DNA from 3 places in the Paenibacillus sp. FSL L8-0494 genome. Region 1 is predicted to be linked to each of the others. Evidence: riboswitches for the same ligand, from Rfam matches in the RefSeq annotation. Region 1 holds a riboswitch; each other region holds the start of a gene.
What was found. Region 1 has a riboswitch for cyclic di-AMP ahead of NYE35_RS00540 (C40 family peptidase). Riboswitches for the same ligand answer to the same signal wherever they lie in the genome.
Positions count from the first base shown of each region.

Region 1 (8,258 bases):
TAGTCAGCCAACGATGTTTCATTATGATAACAACCGCAAAACGTATCAGCCCCGAAACTTTGGGGATAAGTATCTGGGTGAAATTAATATGCGGCAAGCTATCGCAGCATCCGACAATATCTATGCTGTTAATACAATTATGAAGATCGGCGCGGATAAAGTAAGCGAAATGGCTGCGAAGATGGGCATTGACAGTCCACTTCAAAGCGTACCATCACTGGCCCTAGGCACTTCACCGATCAGTCCGCTTGAAATGGCTGCAGCTTTCGCTGTAATTGGAAACGGCGGTCAGAAAATGCCGATCACAGCCATTCTAAAAATAACCGATTCAAATGGCATGGTCCTGTATGAAGCACCTCAACCCAAAGGAGTAACCGTCGTAGAACCTTCAGCTGCCTATGTACTGACTCGTTTAATGGAGGGAGTATTCGAGACTGGGGGGACGGGTAATCGTGTGGCTTCCATAATTAAACGTCCGGTAGCCGGCAAGACCGGCACCACGGATACAGATGGCTGGATGGTAGGTTTCACCCCGGAGCTATCAACTGCAGTCTGGGTTGGTTACGACAAGGGGCGCGACATCGCAACTACCGACGGACGGCGCGCAGCCCCCATTTTCGCCCAATTTACTGAAAAAGCGCTGGAAAATGTCCCTCCAAAAATTTTCCCTATTCCAGATGGAATAGTCAGCGTATACGTCAATCCGCAATCCGGCAAACTTGCTACAGCAGCATGTCCCGACAAAGAACTGGAAACTTTTATTAGTGGAACTGAGCCCACCGAATACTGCGAACTGCATGGCACAGGCTCCGCTCCTGCTGTGGATGACACACAAAGTAAGGTAGATTCTGCTGAAGAAAACCGTTCCCTGTGGAAGAACATTAAACGCTGGTGGTTGAATTAGCCTCTTCATTTATATTGAAGGGGTTTTTCTTTTTTTATAAGTTATATATTGTAGTAACAACAGGATTGCCAAACTCAAATATCACTTATCGCACAAGGGATGTAACCGTTTTATTTATTATGCTTACCCCATTCTCTTAACTCTCAATTACTGCTATAATAGTTATTAGAAACCAAAATATAATGATGTAAATGAGGGACATGGGATGAAGGATACAGGCATGATCCGGAGTTTAGACAGTCTTGGGAGAATTGTGGTTCCCGCAGAAATCCGTATGACGCGTAATATTGACATTGGTGATCCTATCGAATTTTTTGTTTTAGACGAAAAAATCATCGTCCTTAGGAAGTACACCTCGACAGAGTGTACATTTTGCAGAAGCCACGACCATGTCACCTACTATAAAGAGCAGTTTATTTGTAGCAACTGTCTAAAAGAAATTGTCGATCCTGAACGCATGTCTCAATTGCCAGAGTCACGTGAGGATTTTGTTGTTGAGGCACCTGAGCACAACACCAGCATCCGAAAGTCGAAGACAGAGGAAATGTGCCAACGTCTGGAACAAGCTATTGAAGATCATCCCTATGCCAACCAAAAAGAACTTGCAGAAATCCTCGGGATTAGCCAAGCCAGAGTGAGTCAGCTCAAACGCAAGCTTAGCAGCACAAGCAAATCATAAATTAAAAAGCTTCGACGCTCCTATTTCCGGAGGTCGAAGCTTTTTCTATATCGGATAACCCTTCTGGAGGCTCCTATACTATTCAGTCAGTGCAGCTTTAAGCTCATCTGAGGATGCATTCCACCATGCTTCATTATGAGAGATCAGAAGGGATTTGAGCGCCGACTTCTCAATGGCTCCAAGCCCTGCCACATCGATCTTGCGTTTAAGAGCTGCATCCAGCTTATTGACATGCTCGGCAAGAATTTTCCATCCGCGGCGCGCTTCTGTATCAATCCACATTTCACAGGCTGTGATTCCACCATAAAATTGAGCTTCCAATGTACGGTCTACCGCTACCCATACCACCCAAACCTGTCTTCCATTCGGTACATCTTCACGATTCATGGAAAATTTAATTCCTTTTTCCACTTTGCTCTTGGCATGCATGGCACCGATATCAATAACCGCCACATCACCATCAATAATGACAGGTGAAACGTTGTTGAGATCTATAGAGCCTGCTCCAAAGCCTTTATGTTTACTTTTAGCGTTCACAATATTTAAGGCAATCTGTTTCTTGCCCTCCGGTTGTATGTTGTCCACGAGTGCACACCCTTCCTCTTACGAATAATTTAATTTTAGCTAATAATGCGGCGATTGCAAACATATACATCCCGTAGATGCTTGTCACGGGAGGAATCACACTATGAAGTCACTGTCATTAAAGTACATCATCTTTGCGACCCTGGCCATCCTCGCGCTGCTGGGAGGAGGAATATGGGCCTTTTCAGGGGATAGCTCTACAGCTTCTGTTACTAGCTTTGCTTCAAAAGAGGCCAAGTCCTCCAGCGGCACAGCGCCTGCAGCCCTACCACAGCAGGTATTGCCTGAGAGCGCGCCCGTCCCGGCAGAGGAGGCTTTAAGCCAGCGGGTAGTCGAGTATCACATTGATGTCCAGCTTGTTCCTGACACAGAAACCTTAAAAGCTTCTGAGACAGTAACCTGGACACACCCCGGAGTAAAGCCAGTAAGTGATTTATATTTTCACATGTATCCAAATGCATTTGCCTCATCAGATACCACCTTTATGAAGGAATCCGGGGGGACGCTCAGAGGCGACAGTATGCCTGAGAATGGCTTCGGAAATATGACGCTGACCGATCTGCGCACGACAGAAGGAACTTCGCTAATGCAAAGAGTGCAATATGTCCAACCTGATGACGGCAATATCAACGATAAGACGCTCCTAAAGGTACATCTTCCTCAGCCTGTTAATGGTGGGGAAAGTGTAACACTTAAGCTTCAGTATGAAGTCCAGCTTCCCAAAATCTTTGCACGCATGGGTGCTTCAGGTAACTTCGTTATGGCTGGGCAATGGTTCCCTAAGCTTAGTGTATACGAGCCGAGGGGCACACGCGGAGTTAAAGAAGAAGGCTGGGACCTGCATCAGTATCACGGAACCTCTGAGTTTTACAGTGATTTTGGCATCTTTAATGTAACGATTGCCGTCCCTTCCAACTATACGGTGGCTGCGACCGGATTTCCTGTAAAAAATGCCAAGCTCAAACAAGATCAGAAAATATATCAGTTCTACGCCGATGATGTCCACGATTTCGCTTGGGCCGCTTCCCCTGATTTTACAGTAGCTGAGGAAGCCTTCTCTACGCCGGAGGTGCCTGGAGTACGAATTAAGGTGTATCTCGACCCACTACACAAAGATTTAAAAGAGCGTTACCTTCAGGCTGCCAAGGCTGCCCTGACCTACTTCAGCAAATGGTATGGTCCTTATCCCTACTCTACGCTGTCTATTGTCGTCCCACCTAAGGAGGGCAACGGTGCTGGAGGAATGGAATACCCTACCCTTATTACAGCCTTTGGGGCCGCGGATTCTTCTCCAGATACCTCACTTGAAAGAACCGTCATTCATGAAATCGGCCATCAATACTTCTACGGTATGATAGCCAGTAATGAATTCGAGGAGGCCTGGCTGGATGAAAGCTTCACTTCCTATGCCGAAGACAGACTTATGGAGCAAGAATACGGTATCAAGTCTAATTTGCCTTTACAGGCCAGCCTGGTAACTATACCTGAGCCGTTAAATCTGGAAACGTGGAAATATGCAGGGGCGGATTCCTATAGCCGAAATGTTTATATCCGCGGCAAGCTTGTACTTAAAGATATCGAACGCCAGGTAGGTACCAAAGCAATGAACAACATCATGTCCTCCTACGCTCGTAAGTTCCGTTTCGAGCATCCTGCTACGTCAGATTTTCAGAAAGTCGTTGAGAAGGTAACCAAAAAATCATGGCAGGCCTATTTCGATGATTACATTTATGGTGATGGAGCGCCTGACTTCTCAGTAGATACGATTACTTTTAAAAAAAATAACAGCGGCGATGCCCCAAGCTACGAATCATTAGTGAAGATTTCAAACAAAGGGAGCCATTACGTTGATGTTCCCGTGAAATTCACATTCGCCGACAGCTCTTCGGTGCAGCGGGTCTGGAACGGTGAAGGAGCAGAGACTACGTTTCAATTGTTAAGCGATAAGCCTCTTCTCTCTGCTGAGATTGACCCTGAACATTCCATCTTATTGGAGAGCAAACATCTAAACAACTTTAGGCTGGCGGAAATAGAGCCCAAGACGCTCTCTCGCTGGACATTAAGTGTAACTAAACTACTTGAAACCGTGCTCGGAACTCTTGTCTGGTGAGGTGAATGATTGTGAGAACATCGATAACCCGCGGCTGGCAAAGCATGAAGGAGCAATTTTATATTTTAATTCTGCTCTTCATCTACCGACTGCTCTGGGGCTACTTTATGTATGGTTTCATCCGATCTGCTATTATTCCAATTCTACTGCGCTATCCGGATAAAGACGCCGGAGGCAGCGGTATGGGCAGACTGTTGTATTATATCGAGGGACAGTTCAGCTTGAATACGGACCCTGCGATACGCACTTGGTTATGGATGCTTCTGGCGCTTGTTGTCTTGCGACTTCTGCTTTCCCCTTTCATAAGGGCAGGATTGCTGCATGAGCTCCACCAGGAGCGAAAGGGCGAGCGTGGACTGTTCTTTTTCCCTGGCATGAAGATCTATGGACTACCTGTCTTAGTCTTTAGCCTAATCGAATGGGTGCTGACCCTGCTGCCGCTTTACTGGCTTGCTCCAAAAATGTACGGGCTGTTCTTATCCTCTTTGTTTAACTACGCTTTGTTACTTCATTTAGTACCATACGTATTGGCATGGCTTATATATATTTTTATCGTGCGCCTGTTTCTTCTATATATGCAGTTTGGTTACACCGGCGGTACAGGAATGTTCTCCTCACTGATCATCTGCTTGCGGTCACTGATTCCTGCTATAGGTGTTTCCATTGTACTTGGGGCGGGAGGCCTGCTCTTACTGCTAGTGTGCGGACTGACGGGTCTGTTCTGTCCCGGCCTACCGGCACTTATAATACGGCAAATCTCACCACTACCTTCTACGCTCTTAAAAATGTGGGGAATCTCTGCACAATATCATCTATGGCGTAGCAAAGCATTTCCACAATAAATCAACCTTATTTGACATAATAAAAAGGTCCCAATTCCTGTATTCAGGAGCTGGGACTTTTTCTCATTACGGATAACTTAAGAGTATTTGCAAAATCGTAAAAGCTCTGTTACAATAAGTCCTGTGCTATTAGTAACAATTTTGTAATCAATTGAAACGATTCCTACATAACTAAATGTATTTATCGTAAGTGTAACTGTCGAAACGTCATTCTCTGGTGCTTAACACGCCTAATTCCTTTGCACCGGGAAGTGGGGGAACCATATTTTGGGTGAATTGATCTCGCTTTACAGGGATCATAGGGAATCTTCTACCGAACCCTTAAGCTAACCTCGCAGGCCTTGGAAGGAGTACATCTTTTGAAAAGACATAATTTAAGAAAAAAATGCGTCGCTGCGGCGCTAGGACTTGTAATGGCATTATCTATTGGTGGAGGAAGCGCCTTTGCCGACTCTAAAATGGACTCTGTAATCTCAAAGACTATTGGAGTTGCCTATAAAACCGGAGGTACAAGCACTGCCGGATTTGATTGCTCTGGATTTACAAAGTATGTATTCAAGAATGTGGGTCTTACTTTACCTCGTACATCAAAAGCTCAATATAGCGTTGGAACTGCTGTATCCAAAAGCAATCTGCGTTCTGGTGATCTAGTGTTCTTTAACACACTTGGCAATGGAGTATCCCATGTCGGCATTTATGTTGGAAACGGAAAATTCGCACAATCGTCCTCTTCGCGTGGAGTGACCATCACTTCACTCAGTCAGGCCTACTGGGCCAATCGTTATGTTGGCGCTAAAAGAGTAATGAGTACTTCAGCTTATCAAGCTGTAGCCTTCGATTGAAACCTTCCTCACAACTATAACCTCACAATTACAACTATATGAACCTGAATCTGATTATGCCCGTAATCAAATTCGGGTTTTTCTTTATTCCATAATATATTTTTACACTATTAGAGCCCAATTGAAACACGTTTATTTGATAAAAATTGCAATTATATTAAAAATTAGGTCATTATTAACGCTTACATATGCCTTTCTACCGTAAAAATTCCAATTTTTCTGCATTAATATGTTAAAAACGATTGCCAAGCGGCTTTCTGTTTGTTACAATTAGCGCAGTGAGATTTTAGTAACATTTTTGTAATCATTAAGTTGTTATTTACAAAGGTTTTGTCATGTATTGATTACAAGCTAATCCTAATCAACAGTATGAGCCGAGTTTCCTAACTATTAGGAAAACGGGGGAACCAACTTTGGGTGAATTGACCTCCATTATATAGAGGGGTCATAGGGGACCTTCAACCGAACCCTTAAGCTAACCTCGTAGGCATTTGGAAGGGGTATACACTTTTGAAGAAGAAGTTAGCAGCAGCAGTACTAAGCTTTTCCATCATCCTCACCATCGGAGCAGGAAGCGCTTTCGCAGATTCCAAAATGGATAAAGTGATTGACAAGGCCATCGGTACTAAATACGTATCCGGCGGTATATCCACTAACGGATTTGATTGCTCCGGATTTACAATGTATGTGTTTGATAAGATTGGCATTAACCTTCCACACCAATCAGGTTCCCAATATCAAATGGGCACAGCAATCTCCCGTGATGATATAAGAGCCGGAGATCTTGTATTCTTCAATACAAGTGGCAAAGGTGTCTCCCATGTCGGCATTTATGTCGGTGAAGGTAAGTTCGCACACGCTTCTACCTCACGCGGTGTTACGATTAGCTCTCTGAGTGATAGCTACTACGTGAAACGCTACGTTGGTGCCAAGCGCATTATGAGCACAGACGCTTACCAATCGGTTGCTGCTGAATCGGAAGACAATGATGATGTGCAATAAATAACGTACATAGGCTCTTTTCCAAGGTACTCTTGGAGGAGAGCTTGTTTTTTTGTCTTATTACTTATTTACCCCTCTCATAATTTGTAAAACATTCCCCTCATATAAAGTTTCTGAGTCGAACCTCCCCCATTTTGTATATAATTAGTAATATAGCAATGTCCTCGTGAAAGGAGATCGTTGACCTTATGATAAACCCCTCGGTAACTTTTCATGTTGTTCCTATGGAGGCAATTCACGGAGAAGCTATTTGTAAGTGGAGCTATACGCCCCCATATAATATTTATGGCTGGATGCCGTGGGAGCAGATGCAGGCTCTTGGCATCGAGTTTGGTGATCCGCAGCTCCGGGAGGAACAATATATCTCCATATTAAATGAAAATAAGGTTTTGTGCGGATTCGCACAGTTGTTCCCGATGGAAGGAGTCGTCCGTTTAGGAGTTGGGATGCGCCCCGATCTATGCGGCCATGGTTTAGGCAAACTATTCGTAGATGCCATCGTCCAGACAGCCTTGAGTCGTTATCCTGATCGTGAGATAGATCTGGAAGTCCTGACCTGGAACCAACGCGCCATTCGAACTTATCAAAAATGTGGATTTACGATTACAGATACGTATGAACGCCGCACACCTACAGGAGACAAACCTTTTTATTGCATGGTCTATGACAAATGATATTAAATACCAGATATTTCATAAGAATGATTGTATTCTCGTTCATTTTTTTGTCACAAACCCTATGATAACGCTTCACCATAAGCTATAATGTAGGGAGCAGCTTACATAGAAGGGACGAATTGGGATGCAGAAATGGATCATGAGCGGTTTGTTTTTTGCCGCCTGTGCCTTTGCGGTAGTACTCATGTTTACACTTCCGGGTAAAGAAGAGGTAGCAGAAGAAAATAAGCCCACGATGCCGGTAGTTCAACTGGACGCCGCAAAGGCAGAAGCAACCGTGAAAGCCAGCTGTATCACCTGTCACGGCGATCAGCTTCAAGGTGGAGTTGGACCAAGTCTTCAGAATGAAGGCGGTCAGCATGACGCTGAGGAAATCTACAGCATCGTCACCAAAGGACGTGGCCAAATGCCTTCCTTTAAGGAGAAGCTAGCTCCTGAAGAGATCGCCAACGTCGCACTCTGGCTCTCAGAGAAAAAGTAACCAGCCAAGCAACCAAAAACGCCCGTGTATGAGATAGGTGACTATCTGTGCACGGGCGTTTATTTTATGATTTTGGCTAAACTAATGATTTTTTTCAAAGGCTTCATTAAATTCATGCGCCTCTCGAAGATCTAGA
Region 1 is NZ_JBBOPQ010000001.1:111,968-120,225, reverse strand. Features, by position in the region: gene NYE35_RS00570 (transglycosylase domain-containing protein) at 1-904, shown strand, start outside; gene NYE35_RS00565 (AbrB/MazE/SpoVT family DNA-binding domain-containing protein) at 1,110-1,583, shown strand; gene NYE35_RS00560 (YwhD family protein) at 1,662-2,168, opposite strand; gene NYE35_RS00555 (M1 family aminopeptidase) at 2,272-4,278, shown strand; gene NYE35_RS00550 (hypothetical protein) at 4,290-5,120, shown strand; cyclic di-AMP (ydaO/yuaA leader) riboswitch at 5,338-5,476, shown strand; gene NYE35_RS00545 (C40 family peptidase) at 5,534-5,962, shown strand; cyclic di-AMP (ydaO/yuaA leader) riboswitch at 6,325-6,467, shown strand; gene NYE35_RS00540 (C40 family peptidase) at 6,473-6,964, shown strand; gene NYE35_RS00535 (GNAT family N-acetyltransferase) at 7,153-7,638, shown strand; gene NYE35_RS00530 (c-type cytochrome) at 7,766-8,122, shown strand; gene NYE35_RS00525 (4a-hydroxytetrahydrobiopterin dehydratase) at 8,204-8,258, opposite strand, start outside.

Region 2 (8,258 bases), 530 kb from region 1:
ATCACTGGTAATTTTGACTTTAATCTCATCACTAACTACCCGGGTGCCGCCTGTGACTGAGCCGAAATCTCCGCCGGCTTCCTTAATAACAGGTGCAGATTCACCTGTAATTGCCGATTCATCTACGGAGGCCAGCCCTTCAATCACTTCACCATCGCCAGGGATAAGTTCTCCCTGACTGACGATCACGATATCTCCTTTCCGCAGCTCGGAGGAAGAAACGGTCTTCACAGACCCTCCAACGAGCTTATTAGCTGTGATATCCTGTTTCGTTTTCTTAAGCGAATCCGCCTGTGCCTTCCCGCGGCCTTCAGCCAGCGCTTCAGCGAAGTTGGCAAACAGCACTGTGAATAACAGAATGAACAACACCGTGATATTGAAGCCTACCGATTTCTCTGCATTAAAATATCCGGGGGCCAGTACCATAAGCAATACAATAATCGTGCCGATTTCGACTACGAACATGACCGGATTTTTGATTAACGTCACCGGGTTAAGCTTAATAAAGCTATCCTTTACAGCGCTTAGGAGTATGGGTCCCGTCAGCAGCTTTTTTCTTTTTACAGTACTCATCTTGTTCTCCCTCTTCCTACCGTAAGGTCAAATATTCTGCAATCGGGCCGAGCACAATGACCGGCAGAAACGTCAGCGCACCGATAATCACTACCGTACCAATCAGAATTCCGGTGAACAGACCATTGTCTGTGCGGAATGTGCCAATCGTCTCAGGAACCGGCTTCTTCTGGATCAGTGAACCTGCAACTGCCAGCATTGCGATTATAGAGACATAACGGCCAAGCATCATTACGATCCCGGTTGTAACATTCCAAAAGGTGGTATTGTCCGCAAGCCCTTCAAATCCTGAACCATTGTTCGCGGCAGAAGAGACATATTCATATAACACTTGGCTAAGTCCATGGAATCCGGGATTCGTGATGGAACCGTTGCCCAAGTCCGTTAAGAACGCACCTGCTGTTGGTACAAGGATAATGAACGGATGCACAAGGATAGCAATCGCAATCAGCTTCATCTCCTTGGCTTCTATCTTTCGCCCGAGAAACTCTGGTGTTCTGCCAACCATTAGTCCACATAAGAAGACGCCCATGATGGCATACATCAGCATATTGATTAGTCCTACACCTTTTCCCCCGAAGACGTTATTGAGCATCATTAGGGCCAGAGGGGTAATGCCACCCAGCGGTGTCAGCGTATCATGCATATTGTTAACACTACCTGTCGTAGCTGCCGTTGTTACCGAAGTGAACAGCGAAGATTGCGGGATACCAAAACGCACCTCTTTACCTTCCATGCTGCCTTGCGAAGACTCGATCCCCAGCGCATTAATAGCGGGATTCCCTTTAGTTTCCGCATAATAATTCAGCCCCAGCAGCAGAACGAACAAGGTCATCATTGCTGTGAAAATCACCCAGCCCTGACGTTTGTTCTTAGCGAACAATCCGTACATATATGGCAAAGAGGCTGGCAACATCCACATAGAGAGAATCTCCAGAACGTTCGTAAGTGGATTAGGGTTCTCAAAAGGATGCGCTGAATTGGCTCCGAAGAAGCCGCCACCATTCGTACCTAAGTGTTTAATTGACTCCAAAGAAGCGACTGGACCGATAGCGATTTGTTGCGTCTGCCCTTCGAGTGTAGTGACCTCAAGCGATGGCTTGAGCGTTTGTGGCACATGCAATCCTACCAGCACCAATGAAACTAGCAGAGCTAATGGAATGAATACACGAATATGTGCTTTTACGAAGTCCTCAAAAAAATTTCCGACTGATTTCTGTCCTGTAATCCCTCTGACAAAAGCAACCGCAACAGAAAATCCGCTCGCTGCAGACGTGAACATCATCATCGTGATGACTGCCATTTGTGAAAAATACGATAGTCCCGTCTCCCCGCTATAATGCTGCAGGTTCGTATTGGTCATAAAGCTGATCACCGTATTAAATGAAAGCGTCTGTTCCATATCGGCAATTCCATTCGGGTTCAGCGGCAATCCCCGCTGTAATCTTAGAAAAATATAACTGAAAGCAACCAGTACGATATTAGTTAAAACAAAGCTGAGTGCATACTTCTTCCAGGACATTCCGTCCCGTTTTTTCAGGCCGATCAGCTTATAAATACCTTTCTCTGTGCCTGCAAACCAGCGATCCGTACGATTCGGTTCGTTAGAAAATACATGATATAAATACGTCCCCATCGGCTTGACCAACAAGATGAGAATTACAATTACGACGACTATTTGCAAAATGCCCATGAATGCCCCTCCTTAAAATTTCTCAGGATGAATCAACGCGTAAACCAGATATATAAACAACAGTAGGGTAACAGCGATTACTAGAATCACAGCTTATCCCTCCCCGTATCCTCAACTACACCTGCGCACCAGCGCATAAAGCCATAAAATAACCCGTAAATTACAGCTAACGAAGCCACCATATACAGATCCATCATATCTTCCGCACTCCTTCCATTATCCTTGATGAGGTGATCTATCGATTAGAAAATCAGCATCACCACTATGGGAATAGATTACATAGCTCGCACCAAGTCTTTTATAGACCAATCTAGGATTTATAGAACTTGTAATCACAAAAATTGGCTGTGTCGTCCAGGTACGGCACATCTGAATATAGCGGCAGCAAAGCGGAAAGCTGCTCTCAAACAGATATACCCTGCCTACCGGGAACGATGGGCGAAACCAAGTGCTCTGATGGCGGGTATCCACTAGAATAACCTGCTCGATTCCGAGCTCCTCTAGTAAAGCTTTCTCAGCCAGATTGTTGGTTAATCCCGCCATCTTAATACCCCTGAACTTCAGAAGTTTAATGAAATGTTCTCCCGCCTTTGTAGGCGCACATACAAGCACATATTCATTCTGATCCGTCATCTCTTTTTTCTCCTCCTGCTCATTTACAACAAGGAGGCAACGAAAATCTCCGAAAGGATGTTGACCTATCGTCATTTTCGGGCACAACCTAAAGCTCGGTTGTGTCACGTCATTAGACGCTGCCTTACAAATACCGCTAATGATGAATTTAGCGACCTCTTGGGGGAGGCCTCCATAAATGCTTTGCTTCTAAGAGCACAGCAAAAAGCCACAAAGGATCTCCTCTGTGGCTCGCTAGCGGTCACATTGCACTCATCCTCTCTCCATACGCTTACGAGGTTAGCTGTCGGATTCGGGCGGTGAGAGTCGCCCTACCTGTATAGATGCGAGCTCACTCGCACCCTCTACAGGATTCACCCCATAATCAGCTTCCGACTCTCACATCGGCTGCCGATTGTTGGTTCCCCCGCTTTCCTTATCGGAAATTAAGCGGATCAAATATTCGATTGTCGTTGAAACAGGAGTAATCATACTCTTATGCACGAAGACTTGTAAAACCTGAATGATGCCAAAATAATGCAAATTAAAAACTATTTTCCCATTAGATAGCGCTTACTTGATATCTAATCTCTCTATATCTCTTGTTTACTCGAGTTTCGAGCGTTTAATCGCTATCTATAACCCATGTGATTTTATTCACCTTTTTAGAGCGAAAATACTGCAAATTCCCTTTATAGGTAGAAACGCAAGAAGCTGAGGTTGAGCGAGAAAGAGGCGCGATAACACGCCATAAATACCTATTTACCTCGTTTTTCAGTCGTAGTCGGCAGGATATGGTTAAAATCGCTCTAAAAGAACATTTTCCGTTTTTTACAGAAAATCTTGAAAAGAGTATGATTCGGGTTGAATCTAATTCATGAAAAACAATCAACGCTGAGTTCCTGCATTCGCAGGGAACGGGGGAACCATCAGGCCACCTGGCCTACTTGGGGTGAATCCAAAGGAGACTGCGTAAGTCTCAATAGGTAGGGCGACTCTCACCGTCCGAATCCGACAGCTAACCTCGTAAGCGTAAAGAGAGAGACCCTTGATCCGCCACGCTTTGGCCCAGGTATATCTGCCTGTAATCCAAAACCGCAGCAGAGGTCCTCCTCTTGCTGCGGTTTTTGCGTTACCTGAGCCTATTAGGTGATAGCACGCTGGATGGGGTGAATGTTTTGAAGCACTATTATTTAGGGATACATCAAGGGCTGCTTGAGCCGATAAGTCTAAATTACGTTTGTTTCGGGGCCTTGTGGTTCGAAGAAAATAATCACAGGTACATTGTAGGTTATGCATTTGGCCAGAACCAGATCCAAGCCCTTCGCCAATTCAGTACACCTTCTTCTTGTAAAGACTGTTTAGACTCTAAGATTGTATATGAAATATATAAAAAAATTCGAGAACAACAACAGCAGCAGGATTGGTCATCGCATCAAAAACTCCCGTGGTTTACAGCCTTCAAGGAGCCTTGGAAAGATGTAAGCGCCGGTTGGTATGTCTTGAGATCCCGCAGCACCTTTCCCTTACATCTATCTGTTATACGGAAAGAGAAGTTCCGACTATGGCTAGAGCATACCGCAGTCTGTGAGAATAAAATGGAAATGCTCGCTTGTGTAGAAAAGGCTAGTGTCACTCATCATGTAGACTTAAAGCTGTTGGAAATCTAAGGAGGAACCCTACTATGGACCAGCGCAGACTATCCCGCATTGAAGTATTTGTATTGGATGAACCCGAGCCTATTCACTATGGAATGGAAGGGGCTGAAGGCTGCCGTTATGGTATTCTGAAGCTCACCTGTAAGGGAGGTTGCAGTTGGGGGGCTTGTCTAATCTCTGCCAACACCAAAAATTTCGATCTCATTAAATGGAGTTCTTTTTTACGGGCTATCTGTCATTGCCGTCTTGAGGAAGCGCTGGATAAGGTCCGCCGCGAAGGTTCAGATTGGGAGCAGGTTAAGCTTGAGCTAGTTCAGGGTGCTTTGCAGGATTTAAAGGCCAAGCTCCAGGGTAAATCCTTGGCAGGGCATATTCAGCAAGGGCGTCTGTACAGTGTTGCAGCTGGGGGGAGCAATTCCAGAAGTGAACGGCTCTACTACAAACCTTCCAAAGCTTTATCCACTGCCTCCCAGCAGAAACACAGTTGCCCGGAACCAGACACCGCCGATCTTATCAATAAATCCATCTCTTACTTTTCTATATTATAGATTCAAGCAAATCTCTCATTCTGAAAGGATCGTGTTCACCATGCCTGACCCCTTACCTCCCGTGTCCACCTACAGTGCTAAATTTGCAGAGTGTGTTCAAAAGTATACTAATGAAGTCTACGTACTCAGTTCCATGTTATTAGAACAATCTAATGAGGCAGACAAGGTTACTATCCGCACCTTCACAGAGCTTCATAAAATATATCGTCAGGATAACTTCGACCCTCAGTTATTCTCTATCCACGCTTACCGCACTTGTATTCGCCAGTGTGCTGATTCTTTTGCCCGGCGCTCTCTTCTATCGGCTAAGGGATTACCTTGGGAGGAACAGCTTGTGAAGGTATTGTGGTACGGCTTAAAGCTGCCTCTTTCTCAAATAAGCATTATTCTGCAAAAAAGTGTTCCTGCACTGAAAGCACAGCTTAGAGCTGTACGGGAGCAGATGACCGCCCAAGCGGATATACGAACGAGCGCAAATCTTTCTATAATTTAGTCACTGACTAGAATTCAGACGATCTTTAAGCGCATGAAGCATCTAACGGACTCAGGAGCCTTTAATTGAAGCTTTTCCTCAAATTTGGCCGGCGTTCGGACTCCAGTAGAAATCCCGAGCGATGAGCGTCTCGGATCGTCTTCAAGCAGGCCCTAATCATCTTCCACCAAGGCAAGGCTTACGGACCCAGATGACATTATTTGCACGTTTATCGCCTTTTGAGCATAGTATCGGACTCCAGTGCAACTATTTGGTTAAAAGAGCTACTAATTCACCGTTTTTCATGCCAATAGCGACTATTGTGTCCGATATCTTGCCAAATCTCGATGATTGTTGCATTTAAGTGTTGCTGGGTCCGTTAGCTATATCAGCTCGTATACAAAGAGATTGCCAACGCAAAAACGGGGATATCCCAGCAACCATAAATGGCTGTTAGGATCCCCCCCGAAAATTCAGTACCTACTATTGTGCCTTACTCTTACGCGCCTTACTCTTACGCGCCTTACTGTACATCCACAATCCTGCCAACATCCCCACTATAGCAACACCGGTCAATACGCCTTGAACGAAATCCATAAAAGTGGAGCCATCCGGAAGCATTCTACTAACCGAAGCCAGTGATACCGAACTCATTAAAAGCATAATGGTATATTGTTCGCTTGTAGACATCATTAGCACTCCTTAAAAGTTATATGAGGCCTTCTTAGATCTTGTATGCTTTCATTGCTTTTCTGATTTCTTTAATACTTGGGCGTTTGCCGTACATCAGTACGCCGGTACGATAGATCTTGGCTGCCAGCCATCCGAAGATGAAGGTAGTCACAAGCAGGATCAGCAGCGATACAATGACTTGCCAGATCGCCACCTCACCGACACCAATTCGGAGCAGCATCGTCAATGGTGAAGTGAAAGGTACATAACTCGCTATCTTAACCACTAGAGTATCGGCATTGGAGATACTGAACAGTGGAACATAGAACGCTACGAAGCCTAACATCATGATTGGCATTACCGCCTGACCGAGATCCTCCGTACGGCTGACAATCGAACCTACAGCCGCATACATCAAGGCATAGAGGAAGTAACCAAATACGTACAAGACAAATCCATAGAGCAGCAAGTTAATATTGAGCTGGCCTAAATCGAGATCAAAATCCGCCAATACGGTTGCGTTATGCGGGAGCGTCAAATTGACGACGATCGCTGCGACAAAGATCCCAATTTGCAATATTCCTACTAGGAAAACACCGATAACTTTACCGAACATTTGCGCTAAAGGTGAGGCACTTGTAATGAGAATCTCCATAATCCGCGAGCTTTTCTCAGAGGTTATCTCAGCGGCAATCATGTTGCCTGTCATCATAATGGACATAAAGAACAACATAAGCATGGCATATACGATAATGTAGTTAATGGCCGGAGTGTCCTCCTGAGAGCTTTCACTGCCACCGCCTGCGTTAAGCTGTTGTGTAGTAATCTGCACTGGTGTTGACATTGCAGCAATCTGTTCAGAGGTCAGCTTGTCGCCAACGATGAATTGTGTGTTTGCTTGCTGAAGTGCATTTTGAAGATAAACTTGAACATCTCCGTTTAGTTCTCCATCATTACTGTGATAAGTAACGGGTGGAAGCCCTTCACCAGTAGGTTCTGCAAAAGTAACATAACCTTCTACTGTCTCTTCATCTAATGCTTTCTTTAACTCGGCATCATCCGCAGAAGCATATTGTACTATCTTAGCCTGTGGCATGCCCTCTGGCGCAGTATAAGCCTTCAACAATTCTGCAACCTGATTTCCCTCTTCAGCAATCACAGCAATTTGAGTAACTTCACTTTTGGCCGAATCACCCTTAAACTGATCGATGATATAGGGAAGATTCATCCCTATGCTGAGCAATAATACTAGAATCAAAGTAGTAATCATAAATGATTTCGTTCTAACTTTATTTTTAAAGGTAAAGCCGATAATTGTCCCCATCTTATTCATTAGATTCACCCACCGCTCTGATAAAGATTTGGTTTAACGTAGGTTCCTTGATTTCAAAATGCTCCACTTCACCCTGTGCTATCGCCTGCTGTAAAATACGCTGTGCTGCACCGATCTCACTGATCGATAACAGATACCCACGCTCCAGCCGTTTCACTGCTGTAACGCCTGCGATGGACTCCAGACCTTTTACCTCATTAGCTGTACGCAGCAATACTTCTTCCCGCGGGTAGCCATTCTTGATCGTGCGGATATCCCCTTGAACGACCGTATTGGAACGATCGAGAATCGTAATGTTACGGCACAGCTCTTCTACATGCTCCATCCGGTGCGTAGAGAAAAGGATACTTGTTCCCGAATCACGCAATTCTTTGACCGTATCTTTCAGCAGCTCCACGTTTACTGGGTCCAGCCCGCTGAAAGCTTCATCTAGAATCAGAATCTGCGGTTTATGAACGACAGCGGCGATAAAGCCCATTTTTTGCTGATTTCCTTTGGAAAGCTCTTCTATCTTTTTATTGTAATAATCCGGAACCTCAAATCGATCCAGCCAATAGCGCAAGCTCTTATCTGCATCACTAGCTGACATCCCACGCAGGCGGGCTAAGTAAACGATTTGATCGCTGATCTTCACCTTAGGATATAGTCCGCGTTCTTCGGGCAGATAACCCATAAGTTGCTGCAGTTCACTGTTGAA
Region 2 is NZ_JBBOPQ010000001.1:642,499-650,756, reverse strand. Features, by position in the region: gene kdpB (potassium-transporting ATPase subunit KdpB) at 1-573, opposite strand, end outside; gene kdpA (potassium-transporting ATPase subunit KdpA) at 590-2,266, opposite strand; gene kdpF (K(+)-transporting ATPase subunit F) at 2,279-2,356, opposite strand; gene NYE35_RS03010 (hypothetical protein) at 2,483-2,899, opposite strand; cyclic di-AMP (ydaO/yuaA leader) riboswitch at 3,152-3,341, opposite strand; cyclic di-AMP (ydaO/yuaA leader) riboswitch at 3,761-3,925, shown strand; gene NYE35_RS03005 (hypothetical protein) at 3,994-4,548, shown strand; gene NYE35_RS03000 (hypothetical protein) at 4,563-5,084, shown strand; gene NYE35_RS02995 (hypothetical protein) at 5,125-5,577, shown strand; gene NYE35_RS02990 (hypothetical protein) at 6,040-6,246, opposite strand; gene NYE35_RS02985 (ABC transporter permease) at 6,281-7,561, opposite strand; gene NYE35_RS02980 (ABC transporter ATP-binding protein) at 7,554-8,258, opposite strand, start outside.
Region 2: linked by a shared signal. The riboswitch ahead of NYE35_RS03005 (hypothetical protein) and the one ahead of NYE35_RS00540 (C40 family peptidase) in region 1 are both predicted to bind cyclic di-AMP.

Region 3 (8,258 bases), 5.7 Mb from region 1:
GTGATCTCCAGATGAGGCAATAAGTGAAGCACTTATTGCGTAATTAGGGAATTTCTCCCTGAAATTTAGAGATTTCTGTTCAGCAGACTTATAATTAGGGAAAACTTCCCTAATTATCGGCTGATTGAGTAACTAATAAAGGAATCCCACTGTTTATTAGGGAGGAATTCCCTAATGTCGTTCATTTAGAGCGAATAGCGGCTGTTTTCAGGGAAGTTTTCTCTAATTAGTTCACACCCACTCTGTACATCGTACAAACAAAGAACGCATCTCGCCCATAGTCCACTGTCACAGATACCACAAATCATCTACTACAGCCGTACGAATATCACACCTAGTAACTCGCCCACCACACACCCCAATAGCACAGATCACTACGCGTGATCTATAGTCATATGGCATAGTGAAATCCATTAATTTTCCTACTCTTTACTCCATAAAAAAGAAGCTGCCCCCAAGTAGAATTCACTACTTTTGAGTCAGCTTCTTTTACTATGATTCTTGGTTCACAACTTCACTCTCAAAACGGTCAATACTTTCATTAGGACCAATGAGTACCATAACATCGCCTTCACTTAAATAATCATGGGCAGTTGGAGCGACGATTATTCCGCTTTCCCTATTTAGGGCAACAATGCTGCAGCCATATTTAGCTCTTGTATTTAAATCGGACAAGCTTCTGCCGTTCATGCAGGATGGCACGGTCAGCTCGACAATTTTATAATCCTTGGACAGTTCAATATAATCCAGCAAATTGGGCGTCACCAGCTGGTGTGCCACACGAATCCCCATATCCCGCTCCGGAAAAATAACCCGATCAACCCCCAGCCGCGACAGTGCGCGGCCATGAAGGATGGAGATTGCCTTAGCCACCACTTGCTTGACTCCAATCTCCTTTAACAAAATGGCCGCCAGAATGCTTCTCTCCATATTGTCACCAATCGCAACAATCCCACAATCAAAGTTCCGTACACCAAGCGAGCGCATAATTCCCTCATCTGTAGCATCTGCTACTACCGTATGCGTCAGCTGATCGCTCATTTCCTCCACGCGTTCTTCATGGTGGTCAATGCCGAGCACCTCGTAGCCCATTTCCATCAGCTCAAGCGCCAGGCTTGAACCAAAGCGACCTAAGCCGATTACTACAAATTGCTGTGCTTTCATTTCTAATTAACTCCTATCCAATAATTATTTTACCTTCCGGATACTTATACAGTGGTTTACCCTGTTTTGGACCGAGTGCATACGCTAAGGTTAGTGGACCCAGCCGACCTGCAAACATCGTCAGACAGAGTAGAATCTTACCGATCGCTGACAGTTCCGGAGTTAGCCCCATAGTCAGTCCTACCGTAGCAAAGGCGGAGGTCGTCTCAAACAAGATTGCCAAGAAATTACTGTCTTCAGTTGTGGAGAGTATCATCGACACAGAGGCGATTAACAACAAAGCCAGCAGCGTGATCGTTAATGCCTTGTAGATGCGCTCTTGAGCCAGCCGATAACGGAACAACACAACATCTTCCCGTCCACGCAGCATAGCAATTACAGCACCAATCATCATCGTAAAGGTTGTTGTCTTGATCCCGCCGCCCGTTGAGCCCGGAGAAGCACCAATAAACATAAGAATCACTATAAAAAATTGTGTAGCCTGCCGAAGTCCAGCAATATCTACTGTGTTCGCGCCAGCCGTACGGGGAGACACGGATTGAAAGAAGGCCGATAATATTTTACCGCCAAAATTCAGTGAACCCAGGGTACGAGTGTTAGTAAACTCGAATATAAAAATAACCAAAGCTCCGATCAGAATCAGCCCTGTGCTGGTGGACAGGACAACTTTACTATGTAGAGACAGCCTGCGGATTACCCGAAACTCCACCAGATCTGACATTACAATAAAACCAATCCCGCCGGAGACAATCAGAAACATCACAATAATATTCACAAGCGGATCATATACATAATCAGTTAAACTGCGAAAATCCCCAAAAATATCGAACCCCGCATTATTAAACATAGACACCGCATGAAATACGCCAAAATAAATCGCTTTTCCAAGTGGCATATCAAAAGCCCAGCGAATAGACAGCAGCAAAGCGGCACAGCCTTCTATGACAAGAGAATATATAAGGACTCTCCGGATCAGTCGCACAATTCCTTCCATAGAGCCTTGATTCATGGCTTCCTGTAGGATTAGCCTGTCCCGCAAAGAAATTTTACGCTTTAACACCAGTGAAAATAGAGTGGCCATGGTCATAAAACCTAAGCCGCCGATCTGGATCAGGATCATAATTACGGTTTTCCCAAAAATCGTGAACGAAGTTCCGGTATCCAGCACAACAAGCCCTGTTACACAGGTTGCCGAAGTTGAAGTAAATAATGCATCAATAAATTCCACGGAATTCCCGCTTGTGCTTGAAATGGGCAACATAAGCAGCAAGGCCCCTATCAGAATAATCGATGCAAAACCAAGCACCAGTATCTGCGGCGGCGAGAGCTTCAGAAACTTAAATTCAGAAATCCTGCGAAACTGTGAAGCCACTATGCTCACCTTCTTATCAAAAATTCCAACAAAAAAAGCACTGGAAAACCAATGCTAACTTGGTTCCTGCAGTAAATTAGCCTACGAGGTTAGCTGACGGATTCGGACTGTGCAGGCTGCCCTATTCGTTCCTAGAACGAAATTCACCCCTGATGAAAGTGCCATTTATCTTGTACACTCCACTTTTCATCACTTCTTATGGTTCCCCCGTTTTCACCAGAAATTCGGCTACTATACAATTGCATACAAATTATATACGTTATTTAGTGAATTCACAAAGACACAATTATTGCTCATTCACATGAAAAAATGCGGTTTAAAGAGACTGCATCAAAAGGAGTGCCTTTTCTCATCACTTTTCCGTGTTTTCCCTGCAATTACACCGATTCTCACCATTCGTGCACAAACGAACACGATAAAATTCATGGTATAAATTCACATGACTATTCTATACTATCTCTATTACCCATAAAAAGAACATATAATGTTTTTTGTAACCAGCCAGGCACTAATACTATAATGGAACATAACATTGTCAGTACATAACAAGGAGGCGTTACATGAATCCCGTCGGCCAGCCCCTACAGCAACGTGCCCTCTCCAAGAGGCTCATCATCTCGGGCATTATCGGTCTTATTCTATTTATTATGTTTCAGATTTCCCCTTCGCTGCTAAGCAGCTCTACAGGGGAAGATACCACCGTCATTAGCAAGGCAGAAGCCCGTGACCAAGCCGTATTATTCGCAGAACAAAAGCTCAATTACACCGAAGCACCAAACGATCAATGGAATGTACTTTACGAGACGGACTCTTCCTTTTATGGTTATATGTCTCGCGAGAAGCTTGTGGAGGACTATACCAAGAAAAAATTGGATCAAAAATATCCTTTTGATGTCTTTCGTGCAACGCTTACTCCGTCAGCGGATCAAGAGCCGCAAATCATCGTTGACCTCAATATGTATACCGGCGAGATTGTCGCTTTCTCAAAGGCTGCAAAAGTTGCCTCCGAAGAGGGGTCTGGCATTGTTTCCTTTGGTGCAAAAGAGGACAAGGGAGCTGACCTCACTCTAGCGCAGAAGGAGAATCTTGCTCGTCCTTGGCTTCAGGAATGGGAAGTAAATCCTGCCAAGCTACAAATTGAATCGAATACAGGAAGCCATGGGCTGGTGTATACGGATAGCACTGTTCAGGTCGGCGAATCCTTATTGCACTATTATTTTGATTTCAGTGGAGAGCAGGTCTCCAGCTTTAATGCCGGATTCACTGCACCGGCTTGGCATACCTCCTACGTACAAGGACAGACCTCTTTAGCGGAAAAGCTGACATTATTCGGTTACGGTATACCCACACTGATTTTAGGAATTCTGGCACTCGTCTACAGTATTCTTAGAAGAGAGCATACTTCCTTTAAACGTGGGGTATTCCTAAGCTCAGCCTATTTTGTAATCATGATGATCAGCACCTATAATATGCTGCCTGAATCAACAGGCGAAGGGCTAGAAGCACAGATTACCTCTGTCATTATGTTTATCATTTATGCTTTGTACAGCCTGCTGATGTCCTCCTTGCTCTACTTCTCTTTAGTGGGCGGCAATGGCCTATGGCGAAAAGAGGGAGGCATGAACCCTTGGCCCCGCGCCAAAGAGCCCGGCTATGGACAATATGTGTTGGATAGTATCCGGGCTGGATACATGTGGGCTTTCGTTCTGCTAGGGGTGCAGACGGTTATGTTCATCATATTATCGTTTACCTTGCACAATTGGTCTACTACAGACGCCACCCAGTCTCCTTATAACATGAGATATGCTTGGCTTCTGCCTATCGTCGCATGGCTCGCTGGTTTATCTGAGGAAGCCATTTATCGCTTTTTCGGAATCCCTATGCTGAAAAAGGTGTTCCGAAACACTTTCGTCGCTTGCTTGATCACCACGCTGGTTTGGGCGTTTGGCCATACGTTATATCCGATCTATCCCATCAGCTCCCGTCCGATTGAGCTGACCGTAATCGGGCTGCTGTTCAGTTATATTTTCCTTCGTTACGGATTTATTGCTGTCATGTTCAGCCACGTCGTGTTTGACAGCATCCTGATGGGCGCTACGCTGATCTTTATGAAGGAGAGCGTAAATGTAGGCGCGGGTATCTTCGCGATTATTATGCCATTCATAGTCGCTTACATCGTCTATCGATTTAATCCACCACAGAAGACTAAGCCGGTGGAGCCTTCTTCTTTGATTTAAGAAAATAAAATAGTGTACATCCTATAACCAAATTTTAAAAAAGGGCATCATAGCAGCTTTAGTCGCTGCTGTGATACCCTTTTTCTTTTGTCACCATTGCTATGAGGTTGGCTCTTCGTCCTTGAGCGCATCAAGAATTTGTCTTGCCAGCTTTTCTCCAATAGAAAGTGTACGGAAATCATCCACGGAGGCTTCTTTAATTTTCTTAAGCGATCCGAAATGCTTAAGCAGCGCTTTACGGCGCTTCTCACCTATACCAGGTATAGAGTCCAGCTTGGAGGTAACCATGGACTTCCCGCGCTGTTCACGGTGGAAGGTGATCGCGAACCTATGGACTTCATCCTGAATCCGTTGCAAAAGGTAAAATTCCTGACTGTCCCGGGCTAGCGCGACAGGTTCTGGCGGATCTCCAACCAAAAGCTGAGCCGTCTTATGCTTATCATCCTTAACAAGGCCGCAGACCGGAATGAATAATCCCAGCTCATTCTCCAGAATATCAATAGCAGAGGAGATTTGCCCTTTCCCGCCATCGACCACGATAAGATCCGGTATCGGAAGATTCTCCTTCAATACCCGTTCATATCGCCGCCGAATGACCTCGCGCATCGTTCCATAATCATCCGCACCCACTACCGTACGAACCTTATATTTACGATACTCTTTTCGTGCAGGCTTGCCATCAATGAAGACAACCATCGCTGAGACCGGGTTAGTTCCCTGAATGTTCGAGTTATCGAACGCCTCAATGCGGCTCAAGCGTTCAAGACCCAAGCTCTCACCTAAGCTGATCGCTGCTCCAGAGGTACGCTCTTCATCCCGTTCAATCAGCCGGAATTTCTCGTCGATAGCCACTCTTGCATTTTGACAGGCCATGCCAACCATCTGCTTCTTAAGGCCGCGTTGTGGCACAAGCACCTTAATGCCCAGCCACTCCTGCAGAATGGAGGCGCCGCCGGCGGCATCCACGATCCCAGCTGCAGCAGCTTCCTCCGCCGCCGTCGCACGTGCCTCAGCCTCTTCAGCCGATTCAGGAGTATCTTCACCCTGTTGTAAATCCGCTTCTGCTGGAGCAGCTATCGTGATCTCAGGTTTAGTCTCTTTATTAGCCAGAGACTCCTCATCGAGCACATCCGGCAGCAGAATCTCCTGCGGCAAAGCGGGATTATCACTGTAATACTGCGTCACATAAGACATAAAGTCACTGTAGGCTTCACCATAGAACGGGAACACGGAGGAATGGCGCTGGATCATCTTCCCTTGTCTCATGTACAGAATCTGTACACACATCCATCCCTTGTCTACAGCATAACCAAATACGTCCCGGTCCTTAGTATCTGTAGTGTTGATCTTCTGCTTCTCCATCAATGCATCGATATGGATAATCTGATCCCGCAGTTCCTTCGCCCGCTCAAAATATAACTCCTCAGCAGCTTCCTGCATTTTTTGCTGTAAATCCTTTTTAACCGCCTCATGACCTCCGCCTAGAAAAGCAGCGATATCCTGCGTAATCTGCTCATACTCGGATTTCTGAACCTCCTTCTCACACGGTGCCAAACACTGGCCCATGTGATAGTAAAGACAGACCTCCTTTGGCATCACACCGCATTTACGAAGCGGGTACATACGATCTAGGAGCTTTTTTGTCTGCTGAGCAGCATAAGCATTAGGATAAGGGCCAAAATATTTTGCTTTATCTTTAATCACCCGGCGTGTAACCTCAAGGCGCGGGTGAGTTTCATTCGTTATTTTTATATAAGGAAACGTCTTGTCGTCTTTCAAAAGCACATTATAACGCGGCATATGTTTCTTAATCAGATTACACTCTAGAATGAGCGCTTCCATGTTACTGGACGTAACGATGTATTCGAAATCAGCAATATTAGCGACAAGCCGCTGCGTTTTACCATTATGACTGCCTGTAAAATAAGACCGCACCCGATTCTTGAGTACCTTCGCTTTGCCCACATAAATAATAGTGCCTTCCTGATTCTTCATCAGATAGCAGCCAGGCAGATCGGGTAGTAGTGCCAGTTTATTGCGGATATTGTCCAAAATGATCCCCTCCAGCTAAATTGGACCCATGATTAGTTGGCATTCAGCACACAAAACGCCTCCGGAATGAACCGAAGGCGCTGAGTGGCAGGGCCGAGGCCCGAACAGTAGCATCTATCAATTATTGATGTTTTGCTACGATATTTTTCAGGGATTCTTTGGAGTTCAGTCCCACAACTTTATCTACCGGTTGACCATCTTTGAAGAAGATCAGAGTTGGGATACTCATAACACCAAAACGGGAAGCCGTTTCCGGATTCTCATCCACATTCAATTTTGCAATTTTCACGTCGTCTCCCAGCTCTGTGGACAATTCATCCAAGATTGGAGCGAGCATTTTACAAGGACCACACCAAGGAGCCCAGAAGTCTACTACTACAGTACCTTGACCTTCCACTTCGTTACTGAAGGATTGGTCAGACACGTTCACGATAGCCATGATATTGTTCCTCCTTTAAGTTTTGCGAAGCATCACGCACATCTTAAGCCAAAGCTTAGTTCATGGAAGCTGCTCCGAAATATGAGTTAATAAATTGTTTCATGTAATATGATAACCAAATTACCACTTACCGACACATTACAAGTATAACATATCTTTATGGGATATGTGAAATATCACTCGCAATTATATTGCCTTCAATGTATTTTTTTTGCGTACTCTTTTCTTTACAACCTCCCCAGCATTTCGGTATACTTAAAGAAAGCGCATTAATTGTCAATGACTTATTTCATAAAACTAATGTCAATTTGCATCTAACAATACAGGGCTTGTCCCTGTAAGGAGGCAGAAACTATGGATGTTAACGCGCAAGTACGGGACCCACGAGAACATATCAACGAAGAACCCCGCAATGATCTTGGGGATTTAATGACCGGATTTTTCGGAATGACCACGTTTATGACGGTTGTCTTTTTCGGAATGGTCATCCTTAAATTCATTCTCTCGGAGTAAAGGAATCATCGCACAATAAAAAGAAGCTGTCTCAAAAGTAGTGAATGCTACTTATGGGACGGCTTCTTTTTTTGAGAATAATGAGGGAAAAACTCCCTGATTATAGCCGATAATTGCTATAAATGAACAGAATCAGGGAATTCCTCCCTAATAATCGGGAGAATATCTATTTTCGCTGACGAATCAGTTCATTTTTAGGGAGATATTCCCTAATTAGTAGTCTAATGAGCAGAAACCTCTGAATTTTAGGGAGGTATTCCCTAATTATCGATCAGAGTGAGTATGCCCGCCAGATGTTGCAACCGGAAAGTGTGTTTGGACAATTAAAGTACACTCAAGACTTCCGACGATCCTGCTTCGCAGCATGGAAAAAGCGGCGTTTGAGTTCGAATAACTAAAAAAACGAAGAGCAGCGATCCTCCAATAAAAGGGGAATCACTGCTCTTTTAAATTTTACATTATGAATATTCCAGCTTATCTA
Region 3 is NZ_JBBOPQ010000001.1:5,789,886-5,798,143, forward strand. Features, by position in the region: gene NYE35_RS26140 (potassium channel family protein) at 493-1,164, opposite strand; gene NYE35_RS26145 (TrkH family potassium uptake protein) at 1,178-2,536, opposite strand; cyclic di-AMP (ydaO/yuaA leader) riboswitch at 2,599-2,776, opposite strand; gene NYE35_RS26150 (CPBP family intramembrane glutamic endopeptidase) at 3,097-4,773, shown strand; gene uvrC (excinuclease ABC subunit UvrC) at 4,873-6,825, opposite strand; gene trxA (thioredoxin) at 6,947-7,264, opposite strand; gene NYE35_RS26165 (YqzM family protein) at 7,619-7,777, shown strand; gene dnaI (primosomal protein DnaI) at 8,252-8,258, opposite strand, start outside.
Region 3: linked by a shared signal. The riboswitch ahead of NYE35_RS26145 (TrkH family potassium uptake protein) and the one ahead of NYE35_RS00540 (C40 family peptidase) in region 1 are both predicted to bind cyclic di-AMP.